DNA from 4 places in the Pradoshia sp. Z3_51 genome. Region 1 is predicted to be linked to each of the others. Evidence: riboswitches for the same ligand, from Rfam matches in the RefSeq annotation. Region 1 holds a riboswitch; each other region holds the start of a gene.
The links. Region 1 has a riboswitch for S-adenosylmethionine ahead of AC4BHA_RS02110 (bifunctional homocysteine S-methyltransferase/methylenetetrahydrofolate reductase). Riboswitches for the same ligand answer to the same signal wherever they lie in the genome.

Region 1 (3,703 bases):
ATCTATGTACTTTACATTTGGATTAAAGGCAGCTGCGATATCGAAATTCGCCCGGCTACCCAGCGATTTTCCTGAATAGGAGCGCCCCTCATTCAATTGCTTAACCAATGAAATCAGGTCCATTGAAGAAAGATCATATACAGAAGTCGCGCCCGGAAAATCACCAATTTTTGAAGGATCCCCAGTCACCACCAACACCTCTGATAATCCAAGGGAATGCATGCCCATTAAATGAGATTGCAAGCCAATCAGATTATGATCTCGACAAGTTAAGTGAACAAGAGGCACCGTATTTAACTTTGATTGTAAAATCGACGCTACCGCAAGATTGGATATTCTCGGTGACGCCAATGAATTATCCGCAAGTGTAATCGCATCGGCACCCGAATCTAATAGGTAGCGACTTCCTATTAAAAAATCCTCCAGGCCGAACGTCTTTGGTGGGTCCAACTCCACGATAACCGTCGTTTGTTTTTTTGCCTTACCTGAAATTGTATCTGGACCTTTTCGTTTATATTGAATGATTTCATATGATATAGGCTGATGCTTCGGCTTGGCTACAAAATCTTTCACCTTTACAGGATGAAGATCTTCGATTCCTTTACGAATGGCCTGAATATGGGCAGGAGTTGTACCACAGCATCCACCTAGCAGCCGGACCCCCTGCTTCACAAGCTGCCTTGAACTATTAATGAAATAATCCGCTTCTGTCGAATAGACATATCTTCCATCTGATAAATCAGGTAAGCTGGCGTTTGGATAAGCCGTATAATAGGTATCTTCCAATAAAGGTACTTCTTCGTATGAGCGAATCATATGATAAGGACCCATCCGACAATTGATGCCTAACACATCAGCGCCTGTTTTTTTCATAAGAGAAAACGCCTCACTGACATGCATACCATTTTGCAAAAGGCCTGTTTCATGCAGAGAAATATTCGCGATAAGAGGAAGATCACTCATTTTTCTAGCCGACTCTATTACCGTTAATAATTCGTCTAAATCATAATAGGTTTCAAGTAAAATGCCATCCGGCTTTTCTTCCAATAAAGCGGTCAGCTGTTCATCGAAATATCCCTTAATTTCCGTTAGTGTTAATTCTGAATTCCTAAAGCTCCGCAAGCCGCCAATCGTGCCGATGATGAATGTGTTTGGATCAGCCGCATCTTTCGCTATTTTCATTCCGGCTCTATTAATTTGAGAAACTTCCCTTTCGAGACCATAGCGCTTTAATTTATGAAAATTTGCCCCGAATGTATTCGATTGAATCACATCAGCACCAGCCTCAATATAACTTCTATGCATCTTTTTGATCTGATTGGGGTTTGTCAAATTAAGCTCTTCAAAGCAACTATCAATTCCAAATGAATATAAAAGTGTTCCACTCGCCCCATCTGCGACTAGAATTTTTTCATTTAACGTTTCCAGTAGTTTCACTGTCTTTCCCCCTAATTAGTTGGTTAATGTCTCTGATGAGGAAAACAGACTAATAGAAAAGAGCTTTCATCATGAAAGCCCTCTTTCCTAAGGTCTCTCATCTCTCAAGCATTGCTTGCTGGATTTAGCACCTTGGATTACCATCCAGGTTGCTGAGATTTCAACGGGCCAGTCCCTCCATCTCTCTAGATAAGAATATGAAATTATATATTTACTTAATTTACTATAAATTTTCAGTTATTTCAATCTATTTTGATAATTAACCCAAAAGAGTTAACGATTCAGTATTTTGGGTATGTATGGGATAGGAGTGATGTTAGATGAAGGAAATAATAACAAATCAGTTTAAAAATCCAACTGGTGTCCTCGGAAAGATTGCAGGTAAAATAATGGCCTACGAAAATGAGGAATTATATGAATGGACATTTGATCAATTGTCTATTACCCCAAATGACACACTGCTTGAAGTTGGCTTTGGTCCAGGTGAAGGAATGCATATGCTTTTTAAGAAGTACCCAACCATCCAAATTGATGGTGTCGATCCATCAGAAGAAATGGTGAACAATGCGAGCAAGCGTAATCAAGAACAACTCAACCGCAATCAGCTTCGTTTGTTTAATGGAACTGTTCTCGAGATTCCCAATCCAATAGTGTACGATAAAATATTCAGTGTAAATAGTTATCCATTATGGGAAAATCAAGAGGCTTGTATTCAAAAAATACATTCTTTATTAAAAGAGAATGGAAAACTGACTATAACCGTACAGCCAAGGCAGGAAGAAGCAACTGAAGAACAGGCTTATGCATTTGCCGATGAGATTAAAGAGGTTCTAAACAAAACAGGCTTTAAATCTATTAAGGTTCAAACAAAACCACTCAAACCGTGCTTATCTATTAATGTAACAGCCATCAAATAGCCTTTTTTATGAATATTAGAAGTTCCAATCAAGCTGACGCAATCTTTCTATCTGACCCTTTTGAACCTATAAAAACCATAAGCTTCTCCATCAGTTTTGATTGAATTTCTATTATTTAGGGTATATTATAAACATATAGACATATATTAAAAAACCAGAGAGCTGGATACTCCCTGGTACAACTATAGAGCGAGTGGTATGCAAATAGTTTAGTTCTTAGAGGAACCACCCTTATGCTTTGGTCGGCGCGGGGTGGTTTTTCGTTTGCCCTTTAGCCGAAGATTGGCGAATCGCGTGGCGATGCCGGCAGCAAGGGTCGTGAAAAAGATCATTGCTACATCTTTTGCCAGAGCTATTAGAAAATCCATAAGTATATCACCTCCCTTCTCCTTTATATAAGGAAAAGAAGGCGCATACCACCCGCACCAAGTAGTTGTATGAAAATTATACCATATATGTTATTGATAACATAATTGCTCTGGTTGTCTTTTTAAGGTAATTAAATATCTTTAATCCTTGCTAATGGATCTCTTTTATTTGCTCTCTGTTCACAAGTATTGTTGCTGATGACTTAAAGAGAGACAGCTTTTTTATTGTCGCAATTATTCAACTAATGCCCCATGTTTTTCTCCCTATTAAATTGATTTTTATCAATTCCTTATTCTTATGTAAAACTCTTTTTCGTTATCCTGAACCTTTACTGCCATAAGAAGTTCAACACAAAAAGGCATTCAACGATTATCACTTAATATTACCTTAATTAAAAATTATACTTTCTCTTCTTCAGCTATCCCAACATAACATCGTTAACCGATATTGCGGTTTTACCGCTACGTCTATTTCACACTGAAGTAACTAACTTTGGCTGCTGCATTAAGCGAAATGGGAACCCTATAAGAAAAGGAGCAGCCTAAGCAACCCCTTTTAAATAACATCAATAATTTCCCTTGTTCACAGGCCTAATAAGCACTCCTAATTTAACTATTAGTTTAAACACCCAATAAAAGAAAAAGAAGTTAAACAAAAAGCCAAACGAGACTAAAGAAAACAGCATTCCACCATGATAAACTAAAATATCAGCAGGAAAACCGAAATAATAATCACCAATACTCTTATCAAATCGATAACCTAAGGTAGGAACAACTACAACAATGATAGTTGATATAAGACTTACTATTGATAATTTTAGTTTTTGGGCATTAAATTTGTTGATGTTTAAAAACGCAACTATTACTAACCCATTGATTAACAACCCAATAATCAAATCAATCATACTAAAATCCCCTTGTTTACTTATTCCAGAATTTTTTCTTTATAAATTATTATAACAAATATTTCCTTAGAAACCT
Region 2 (3,703 bases), on a different contig from region 1:
TAACAGCAATAATGTTTACGTATGGATTATTATCAGCACTTTCCAATGCAATCGCATCCTCAGCTGGTACAAGATCCGCTTCAATGGCATAGTTGGAATTAATCAGTACTGCATCGCCTTCATCATTATTGTAAACCTGCGTAAGCATAGGTGCTTCAATATCCGTTTTAAACTTTAAATTCTTCGGATTTTCCGCAATATCATCCACAGTTGCTTTAGTTTTATCAATGCCTTCTTTTAGCTTTATTAAGCCTTCTGTTTCCAGCATAGATAACATACGCCCATGATCAGCTACTGAGCTGCTCATAATGATGCTTGCGCCTTTTGGTAGGTCATCCAGGCTGTCGTATTTTTTAGAATAAACACCAATCGGTTCAATATGGATTCCGCCTGCATTGGCGAAATCATACCCATTATCCTTCACTTGACTCTCAAAATAAGGGATGTGTTGGAAATAGTTAGCGTCAATTGAGCCATCTTCCAATGCTTTATTCGGCATTACATAGTCTGTAAATACTTCAACTTCAAGTTTAATACCTTTTTCTTCAAGAAGAGTTGCTGCTTCTTCCAATATTTCTGCATGTGGAACATTTGATGCGCCAATTTTAATCGTTTTTAGTTCTTTGTCCCCGGAATTGGATTCATCTCCTGATCCACCGCAGGCTGCCAATAATAGGGTTAATCCTAAAACAAGTATGAACGATAACTTTTTCACTTTGGTTTCCTCCCTAGCGCTTATCTAATTTTCTTGTTATAAAATCTCCAATAAATTGGAGAATAAACACAATAATCAATACTAAAATAGTAGCAACAATCGTGACATCTGTCTGTCCGCGGCTAAACCCTTCCAAATAGGCAAGGTTTCCAAGTCCGCCCGCACCAATCATACCTGCCATCGCTGTATAACCTACAAGCGCAATTGCCGTAACTGTGATACCAGAAACAAGTGCAGGCAGAGATTCAGGAATTAGCACCTTCCATATGATTGTAAAGGAAGTGGCCCCCATCGATCTTGCTGCTTCTATTACACCTTTATCAATTTCACGCAATCCAATCTCAACCATTCGCGCATAGAATGGAGCAGCACCTATAATTAAAGCTGGCAAAGCCGCATTGACACCGATAATACTTCCTACTAATGCCTTTGTGAAAGGAATTAACAACACGATTAGAATAATGAATGGAATGGAACGGAATATGTTAACGAAAGCACCTACAATTCCGTAAATCACTTTGTTTTCCCACATATTCCCCTTTGAGGTCAAGAATAATAGCAGACCCAATATAATTCCAAGGAAAAAAGTTGCGATTAATGAGACACCTGTCATATACAAGGTTTCCCATGTCTTTTCATAAATTCGTTCCCAAACTACATTTGGTAATAATGTTTCCATCATTCTGAAATCACCTCCACACCAATTTCCTGATTGTGGAGATAGTCAATCGCTTTCGCCACTTCAGCAGCATCACCGTCTACATGAATAAATAACGTTCCATAGGACCCGTGCTGAGTCTGCGATATTTTACCCTGCAATATGTTTACATTGATTTTGTAAGAGCGGATAACCTCTGATAAAACAGGGGTTTCAGCTGATTCGCCAATAAAGGATAATTGTACAACTTTCCCCGTCGGATATTCAGCAAGCAAATGCTCAATCGTCTCTTTCGTTTCTTCTGGCTCAGTCACTTGCTGTACAAATCGTTTAGTAATCGGAGCATTTGGTTTTTTAAATACATCAAGTACTTTTCCGCTCTCGACCACTTTCCCCATCTCCATCACAGCAACGCGATGACAGATTTTACGAATAACATGCATTTCATGTGTAATTAATACGATTGTCAAGCCAAGTCTTTTATTTATATCAACGAGCAAATCCAAAATATCGTCTGTAGTCTGAGGATCAAGTGCTGATGTCGCCTCGTCACAAAGAAGAACCTGTGGATTGTTCGCTAATGCGCGCGCTATACCGACCCGCTGCTTCTGACCGCCGCTCAACTGAGATGGATAAGCATTTTCACGGCCATCTAATCCTACCAGACTTACAAGTTCCTTCACTCTTTCTTTACGTACCTTGCTTGGTACGCCCGCAATTTCTAAAGGAAACTCTATATTTTCGCTGACTGTCCTTGACCAGAGGAGATTAAAGTGTTGAAAAATCATACTTATTTCCATTCTGGCTTTTCTTAATTCAGCGCCTTTTATAGCAGCCATATCTTTGCCTGCCACCAAGACACTGCCTTCTGTTGGCTTCTCTAAACCGTTCAGCATTCTAATGAGGGTACTTTTTCCCGCACCGCTGTACCCAATAATTCCAAAGATCTCGCCTTTTTCAATAGATAATGAGACTTGATCCACTGCTTTGACAGCTGATGAACGTTTAAATGTTCCTGAGAAGGTCTTCGATACATCACGTAATGTAATCATGAAAAGTTCACCTGCTCTTTCTATCAACCTATAATTAAAGAATAACTTCAGTTAAACAAAAATGCCTTTCTGCGGAGGCAGAAAGGCATGATTTATTTATAACATGTTCCTTTCTCTCATCTCCCAGGATTTATTATCCTGTGTGAATTGGCACCTTTTCAATCATAAATGATTGCCGGTTGCCGGGCGTCAAAGGGCACTTCCCTCGGCCTCTCTTGATAAGAGTACTTAAACTATTCAATTAAATCTAACTGTCTGCTATCCTATCATGTTGAAGAAAGAACTGTCAACACCAAAGTCTGCATAGCATGTTCAATATTTATTTCACAACCACCTCAGTGGAAGCTATACCTGTTGCTTTTTCAATCGCAAGCTCCAATTCTTCAATTAGATCTTCTGCATGTTCAATTCCAACAGACAGTCTGATTAAATCCTCCTGTACACCTGATGCTTTTAATCCCTCTTCACTTAGTTGCTGATGAGTCGTGCTTGCCGGATGGATAATTAGGCTCTTTGCATCTCCCACATTGGCCACATGGGACCACAGTTCAACGGAATCAATCAGTTTTTTACCTGCCTCACGTCCACCCTTTATTCCAAAAACAACGACTGCTCCAGCACCTTTGGGTAAATATTTCTTCGTTTTTTCGTAATCAGGGTGATCTGAATCTCCTGGATACAAGACCCACGATACAGCCGGATGCTGTTTTAAATAGTCAACTATTAATCTCGTATTGGCTACATGCTCCTTCATCCTCACATGCAGAGTTTCCAATCCGAGAATAAATTGAAAGGCATTGTACGGGCTTAAGGAAGGACCTAAATCTCTCAACAGCTGAACTCTGGCCTTCACAATAAATGCTGCTGCACCAATTGCTTCACTGTAAATCAGATCATGATAGCTTGGATCGGGTTCAGTAAAGCCCGGAAATTTAGATGAATTCCAGTCAAACTTCCCTCCATCCACTATGACCCCGCCTAATGTGGTTCCATTTCCAAGCAGCCATTTCGTAGCTGAGTGTACGACGATATCCGCTCCAAACTCAATCGGACGGGATAAATAAGGAGTTGCAAATGTATTATCAATAATTAACGGAATTCCAGCTTCATGAGCAATTTCCGCCACCCGTTCAATATCAAGAACCTGCAGGCTTGGATTTCCAATCGTTTCTCCAAAAATAGCTTTGGTCTTTGATGTAATCGCTTCTCTAAAATTTTCAATGTCACTTGGATCCACGAACCTTACGTTAATACCATACTTAGGGAGAGTATTGGCAA
Region 3 (3,703 bases), on a different contig from region 1:
TAACTCCAAAGCCCTCCTCTTAATAATGTAAACACTACCTATTATGAGTATTTATGACTAATTTTATTTACCCTATTCAACACGATTCTAACTATATATTTAACAATAATTTAAATATGGGTAATAAAATTAGTCCAGTTGTTAAAAAATAGATCAATCCTCGAGTGAGGATGATCTATTTTCTTCAGTATATATTATTGTAAATTCTTAATTGTAATACCGTTAACAGGTAAAAAGTTTTCCCCGGTATCCAGGTACGTTACAGATACCTCATCGTTTTCCTGCAGATATATGATCAAAGGATCCTTTTCAGAGGACATATTGTAGCTTTGTCCATTATCCAGAAGGAACGAAACGACGGTATATTCACCTGATTTTTCTTTATAGACTCTGATAACTTTCCCATCGATTTTCTTCTCAACACTTGTGGAGGTGCCGTTAACCGTTCCGCCGCCTTTTTGAAGTGCTGTTTTGTATAGCTTTAAGGCTTCATTTGGCGTTGACCCATATGCTGTTATTTCAGGATTGGCAGCAGATACAATGAAATAATTTTGTAGGAATCCATTTGAATCCAGGACTCCTGTTAACCAACTGGCTTCACCGTAAAAATTATAGATGATGGGCATTTCTCCTTCCCATTTCTTTTCTATAAACTTCTTCTCGATAATTTGCAGGGCACCCTGTGAATCCATGTAGGATTCCTCCATATTACCTGTATAATAGACAGCTTTACCTGTCCTGGAATTTGTGAGCGCATAGCCGAGCATAGAATCGACGCCTTCTTTAGGACTCGTGAAATCAGTGAAATAATACATATCTCCATTTTCATCAAAGATCGGACTTACATTCGCTTCGGTACCCTCATCAGAAGGCAGTTTAACATCTGATTTTCCAAATAGGCTGTTCCAATAGCCATGAATATAATTTCCGAAGTAGCTGTTTTGTGTACTGACGACTTCTGGTGCAACGGCACCATCAATAAATTCGGGCGCTTCAGAAAGGGAATAAGAGTTGGACTTCCCAGTTTTGGCATCCATCACCACAACACCTTTTACCTTAAAGCCATTTCTGGCAGAGACAAAATCACCATAAGAGCGAATATAAAATGGCGTGCCATTATCATCTACTTCAAGCTGTGAATCCCCATAGAATATGTAGGATGGATACTGTAGACGAATACGGCGCTCTGTTTCTTTATTGAAGAATGCAGAAGGAGTGTAGATCATTTCTGCATCAACAAATTTTGGGTTGGCTGATGAATCTGTAGCACTCAATATAAAGTAACCAGGAGTTTCTTTCCCTTTCAGCCATTTGAAGAATCCTGAAAATTCGACTGGAGCAATATAAACATACTCACCATCTACTTTTTGGATTTGTAAATTCCCTAATTCGTAGTAGCTCGTATTTGGTACCTGGCCAAATGCTTTTTTCATTTTATTGCGCGCGTATTGAGGAGGCACGCTGGCCGGCTTTTTATTTTCATCAAATGTTTGAATTTCTTCTTTGATGTCCATTTTAGCTATAGTATACTTTTCATCGGCATTGAACAGAAATGCCGTTAAAAAATAGAGACCGACAAGCAAACTACCTGCAAATAAAATACCCTTAATGGTTCTCTCCATACCCGTAGCAAGCATTGAACCCAGCAAGGTTAGTATGATGACAAAAATCCAAAGAGAAGAGATAGTTTGATCCAATAGGGTGAAGTAATAAAATAAAAATGCTTTAATCGTGATTAATGCAGCTAAGCTGACAAAAACAAGCAGTTTTGTTTTCCCCTTCATATGGATACGTAATTTTTCATTATTTTTGAATGGCACAAGAATAAGTGCCGATATAATCCCAATGATAATGGAATAGATGAAGATATTTCCCACAAAGTACCCCTCCTTATTTTTTCTATAATTTACCTTAATATCCTATACGAATAACTGGCCAAAATGATTCATGAATTGGAAATATTCATGAATTTTAGTTGCTGTAACTTGATTTAGGATATTCTTTATTATAAATCAAAAATATTTTAAATATTATAAATTATTATTGACATTGCTAAACAAGATAGGATATAGTTGGAAACATCAAATTTAATTGAATAGCAAGCGATTCTTATCGAGAGAAGTGGAGGGATTTGGCCCTATGATACTTCGGCAGCGGATTTTTACTATGGTAAAAATACTGTGCTAATTCCAACAAACATCTGTTTGAGAGATAAGAGGAAGCTTTAAGCGAACATATTTCTACTTGTCTTTTTATGTATATGTTCATACAAAGCCTCTTCTGTCTAATGACAGAAGGGGCTTTTTGCATTTCGAATTTTTTAGGCCTGGAGGAGAGAACATGATTGAGTTTCGAAACATAAAAAAGTCATATCAAGCAAATGGTCAAAGCGTAGATGCTCTGAGAGGCGTTCATTTAACGGTTGAAAAAGGGGATATTTTTGGAGTGGTAGGATACAGCGGGGCCGGGAAAAGTACACTTTTGCGTTTAGTTAATATGCTTGAACGGCCTACTGAGGGGGAGGTCCTTTTGAATGGTAAATCGTTTGCCAGTCTCAAAGCAAAGGAATTAAGGGCAGAGAAAAAGAAAATCGGGATGATCTTTCAACATTTCAATTTACTTCAATCTAAGACGGTATTTGATAATGTAGCGATTCCATTGATACTATCCGGCGTTCGTAAAGAAACGATTCAAAATAGAGTTCGAGAATTACTGGAGTTCGTGGGGTTATCAGCTAAGGGTCGAAGTTACCCGGATGAATTGTCAGGGGGACAGAAGCAGAGGGTTGGAATTGCGAGAGCTCTGGCCACGAATCCATCTATCCTGCTATGTGACGAAGCTACATCGGCATTGGATCCGCAGACGACCAGGGATGTTTTAGAGCTATTGAAAAAAATAAACCGAGAATACAATATAACAATTTTGCTTATTACACATGAAATGTCGGTGATTAAAGAGATATGCAATAAGGTCGCTGTCATGGAAAATGGGAGGGTTGTTGAGCAGGGTCCTGTTCTTGATATTTTTTCCAAGCCAACCACTGAGGTTGCCAAGCGGTTTGTTAGAACAGTCATTCACGACGAGATTCCGCAGAGCTTTTTGAAATCCTTAAAGGAGAATAAACCAGCAGTTTGGAAACTTAATTTTTTGGGATCTTCGTCTGGCAAGCATCTACTTTCAACAGTGGCGAAAAGTTTTGATGTCCATTTAAGTGTTCTTTCTGCCAATATTTCTGAAATACAGGAAACCCCTTTTGGGAATTTAATCGTTGAGGTCATCGGTGAAACAGAAGAAATAAAGAAGGCGATCCAATACATAGAGAGTGAGGATGTGCTCTTGCAGGAGGTTAAGCTATCATGAATGAACAGTTTTTAGGAATGGAAATTACACTTGAACAGTTACTGATTGGATTCAGTGACACACTCTATATGGTTTTCTTCTCCTTACTATTCGCGGCCGTGATTGGATTGCCTTTAGGGATTTTACTCGTCATAACGAGAAAGGGTCACATTCTGGAGAATAAGTGGGTGTTTAATATATTGAACCCAATCATTAATATTTTACGCTCGGTTCCCTTCATTATTTTATTGGTGGCTTTGATTCCATTTACACGATTGGTTGTTGGATCGGCGATTGGAACGAATGCCGCCATTGTACCGCTTGTATTTTATGCAGGTCCTTATATTGCCAGATTGGTTGAAAA
Region 4 (3,703 bases), on a different contig from region 1:
TCGCTAAATCACCAATACCGCCACCACCGACCGTTCCTGCCATAGCAGAAAACCCAATCAAGCTAATTAATGTAAGTGTAATACCCGAAATGATACCTGATCTCGCTTCGAGCAATAGTACTTCCTTAATAATCATCCACGGTGTCGCACCAGCTGCTATCGCGGCTTCAATAACACCTTTATCAATTTCTCGTAAAGACGTTTCAACGATTCTCGCAAAAAACGGAATAGCTGCGACTGACAGCGATACGCTAGCAGCTGTTGGTCCAATCGTTGTCTTTACAACAAATTCGGTCAATGGCATAAGAGCAACCAATAAAATAATAAATGGTATTGATCGGACCAAATTGACGACAAATCCTAATATCCTCTGAACCGTTTTGTTTTCCCAAAATAAACCCTTTTCTGTCACATATAATAGAATTCCAACTGGTAAACCAATCACGATTGCGACAGCTAAAGAAATGGAAATCATGTAAATCGTCTGCAAAAATGCTGTGTTAATTTCAGGAATAAGCTCTATAAAGTGGTTGAAATCAAAGCCCATGTTGGAACACCTCCACTTCTGCCTCTCGACTTTCTATATAAGATATCGCTTTATTAATCTCTTCCTTCTGTCCGCGAAGCTCCATGATAAAAATACCTAAAGGCAATTCCTGAATATATTCAATTGAGCCATGAAGAAAATTGCCTTTTACATTAAATTGCTGAAGCGTATCCGATATGACTCCCTCACCGGCAACCGTTCCCCTAAACGTCACCTTGACAATCGGACCCTTGCAACTTTGGTAAATAGCGTCAGGTATATCGAACGAAACAACACTGTTAATGAATTCCTTCGTAAGATCGGCATGGGGTTTAGCAAAAATATCATACACCGAGCCTTCCTCAATGACCTTGCCATCCTGCATAATCGCCATTCGATTACAAATTTCCTTTACTACATTCATCTCATGTGTAATCAACACAATCGTAATATTGAGCTCCTTATTGATTTTTTTCAACAAATTCAATATTGATTTCGTTGTCGTCGGATCTAGTGCTGAAGTCGCCTCATCACAAAGGAGTACTGTCGGGTTATTCGCCAACGCCCTTGCAATCGCTACACGCTGCTTCTGTCCCCCACTTAGCTGCGAAGGATACACTTCACGCTTTTCAGCTAATCCGACCATTTTCAACAGTTCTTCTACTCGGTCTTGTATTTGAGTCTGCGGCACTTTTGCTGCCTTTAAAGAAAAAGCTATATTTTCAAAAACTGTTTTCTGGCTAATAAGATAAAAGTGCTGAAAAATCATCCCGATTTTTAAGCGTGCATGACGCAATTGCTTGCTTCTCAACTTAGCCAGATCAATTCCATCAACTGTGATATTTCCCGATGTTGGACGCTCCAACAAATTAATACAGCGTAGCAGCGAGCTTTTACCTGCTCCTGAGTACCCGACAATCCCGAATATCTCGCCTTTTTTAATTGTTAAGGAAACGTTGTCAACTCCATTTACTATACCGCTTTTAGTTTTGTAAATCTTATTAACATTCTGAATTTTTATCATATGCCAACCTCTATCTCTACACATTTTTTGAAACAAAAATGCCCCTCTCATCTGAAAGGGGCATCGAAATACATCTATCTCGACTTATCTTTCAGAATGTAATACATTCTGCAGGAATTGGCACCTTCCCTATTAAGGGGGTTGCCGGACGTCATAGGGCCTAGTCCCTCGGTCGCTCTCGATAAGCTATAGCTTTATTTGATTTGTTTATGATATTACAGACTTCAGAATAGTCTGTCAACAAAAACCTTTTTGACGTAAACTGTTGAACCGCTTTCATCATTGCAATTTCAATAAAATATTCCAATCCACATACATCGGATTAAAAAACTCCCCATTCTTCTTCGTAGGGCTGAACTGACGATAATGTAAAACTCTACATTTTCGCAAGCCGACTGAATAACACTTTCATCGCTCACTATTTTCATCTGCCAAACAAGCTCATTTAATGTATAGTCTCCACATTTCACATTTTCCGAAAAACAATCATTTCTGAAAAAGCTACCACACCCACTTCATCAAACGTTCCCCTATAATCTATGACTCAGCAAATCTAATAACCATTTACTACCGCTATATTCAAATTCTTTCAGCTCACTATAGACATTTCTAAATAAAGGTTATAGAATTTTATCTATTATTTAAATATTCAAAACTATATTCTCTTCGTAAAGGTGAATTATATGACATATTCAGAACGCTTAAAAAAACTGCCAGTCCAATTTTTTGCAACACTTGTCCTAAAAGTTAACAGCGCTATAGCTGAAGGCAGAGACATTATTAATCTCGGACAAGGAAATCCTGATCAACCTACTCCTGCGCATATCGTCAAAGCCCTGCAAGTGGCGGCTGAAGATGCACAAACTCATAAATATTCTCCATTTCGGGGTTTGGAAGAGTTGAAAGAAGCGGCAGCACAATTTTATCACAAGCAATATGGCGTCGAGGTTGACCCTAAAACTGAAGTTGCCATCCTTTTTGGAACGAAGGCCGGACTAGTTGAGCTACCAATGTGCTTGCTCAACGATGGAGAGCTAATGCTCTTGCCAGACCCAGGCTATCCCGACTATTTATCTGGAGCTGTATTAGCAAACGTAAACTATGAAACTTTTCCACTAACAAAAGATAATCAATTTTTGCCGGATTATGAAAGCATCCCTTTAGAACAAAGGACCCATGCAAAGCTAATGTATTTAAACTACCCAAATAATCCTACCGGAGCTACCGCAGATCATGCTTTTTTTGAAAAAACAGTATCATTTGCAAAAGAAAATAACATTACCGTACTTCATGATTTTGCCTATGGAGCTATTGGCTTTGATGGACAAAAACCTATCAGTTTTCTTGAAACGGAGGGTGCAAAAGAAGTCGGCATTGAAATGTACACACTCTCGAAAACTTACAATATGGCAGGCTGGCGTGTTGGCTTTGCTATCGGAAACCCAGCTATCATCGAAGCACTCAATCTCATTCAAGATCATCTTTACGTCAGCCTCTTCCCTGCTGTACAAAAAGCGGCAATCGCAGCCTTGACAGGGGAGCAATCCTGCGTAGAAGAGCTTATCGAACGCTATGAACGACGACGAAATTCCCTCATTGGCGCTTGCAATAAAATCGGCTGGAAAGTCGAAGCCCCAACTGGTTCATTCTTTGCTTGGCTTCCTGTCCCTGCCGGTTTCAAGAGCGAGAGCTTTGCTGATTATTTGCTTGAAAAAGCAGATGTAGCCGTTGCAGCAGGAAAAGGCTTTGGTGAATACGGAGAAGGCTACATTCGTGTCGGCTTATTAGTAGACGAAGACCGGCTAATAGAAGCTATTGAACGTATTGGAAAGCTAGGAATATTCACTTAAACAACTGCGGTATTGAACTGCTCCCTGTCTAGTAAACAATGAATATAATAAAAGCAGAACCCTGAATTCTAAGGGGTTCTGCCGCTCAATCTCTATTGATAACGTTGTTACAGATGCTATTAACGCCTCTTTTAAAATTCGTTTTTTTAATAATACTATTCTATTTTACTGTGCCCCAAAATGAATCGCCCCATGTGATCAATACAGCGTTCTTTTTTTTGAGCACAGAAAAACTCCCCATTAGGTAAGCCAGATTTTTCAAACTGTCTTACCTAATGGGGAGCATAAAAAAAGACCGTCAAC

Region 2: linked by a shared signal. The riboswitch ahead of AC4BHA_RS13065 (methionine ABC transporter ATP-binding protein) and the one ahead of AC4BHA_RS02110 (bifunctional homocysteine S-methyltransferase/methylenetetrahydrofolate reductase) in region 1 are both predicted to bind S-adenosylmethionine.
Region 3: linked by a shared signal. The riboswitch ahead of AC4BHA_RS09735 (methionine ABC transporter ATP-binding protein) and the one ahead of AC4BHA_RS02110 (bifunctional homocysteine S-methyltransferase/methylenetetrahydrofolate reductase) in region 1 are both predicted to bind S-adenosylmethionine.
Region 4: linked by a shared signal. The riboswitch ahead of AC4BHA_RS17540 (methionine ABC transporter ATP-binding protein) and the one ahead of AC4BHA_RS02110 (bifunctional homocysteine S-methyltransferase/methylenetetrahydrofolate reductase) in region 1 are both predicted to bind S-adenosylmethionine.

What each region holds. Positions count from the first base shown of each region.
Region 1 covers NZ_JBZAJC010000001.1:476,098-479,800, forward strand. Annotated here, with positions in the region: gene AC4BHA_RS02110 (bifunctional homocysteine S-methyltransferase/methylenetetrahydrofolate reductase) at 1-1,437, opposite strand, end outside; SAM riboswitch class I at 1,532-1,633, opposite strand; gene AC4BHA_RS02115 (class I SAM-dependent methyltransferase) at 1,758-2,354, shown strand; gene AC4BHA_RS02120 (hypothetical protein) at 2,564-2,722, opposite strand; gene AC4BHA_RS02125 (hypothetical protein) at 3,289-3,627, opposite strand.
Region 2 covers NZ_JBZAJC010000006.1:104,622-108,324, forward strand. Annotated here, with positions in the region: gene AC4BHA_RS13055 (MetQ/NlpA family ABC transporter substrate-binding protein) at 1-715, opposite strand, end outside; gene AC4BHA_RS13060 (methionine ABC transporter permease) at 729-1,397, opposite strand; gene AC4BHA_RS13065 (methionine ABC transporter ATP-binding protein) at 1,394-2,425, opposite strand; SAM riboswitch class I at 2,539-2,650, opposite strand; gene AC4BHA_RS13070 (O-acetylhomoserine aminocarboxypropyltransferase/cysteine synthase family protein) at 2,745-3,703, opposite strand, start outside.
Region 3 covers NZ_JBZAJC010000004.1:73,265-76,967, forward strand. Annotated here, with positions in the region: gene AC4BHA_RS09730 (YrzE family protein) at 195-1,877, opposite strand; SAM riboswitch class I at 2,107-2,218, shown strand; gene AC4BHA_RS09735 (methionine ABC transporter ATP-binding protein) at 2,341-3,360, shown strand; gene AC4BHA_RS09740 (methionine ABC transporter permease) at 3,378-3,703, shown strand, end outside.
Region 4 covers NZ_JBZAJC010000015.1:22,531-26,233, forward strand. Annotated here, with positions in the region: gene AC4BHA_RS17535 (methionine ABC transporter permease) at 1-547, opposite strand, end outside; gene AC4BHA_RS17540 (methionine ABC transporter ATP-binding protein) at 537-1,550, opposite strand; SAM riboswitch class I at 1,632-1,738, opposite strand; gene AC4BHA_RS17545 (pyridoxal phosphate-dependent aminotransferase) at 2,234-3,400, shown strand.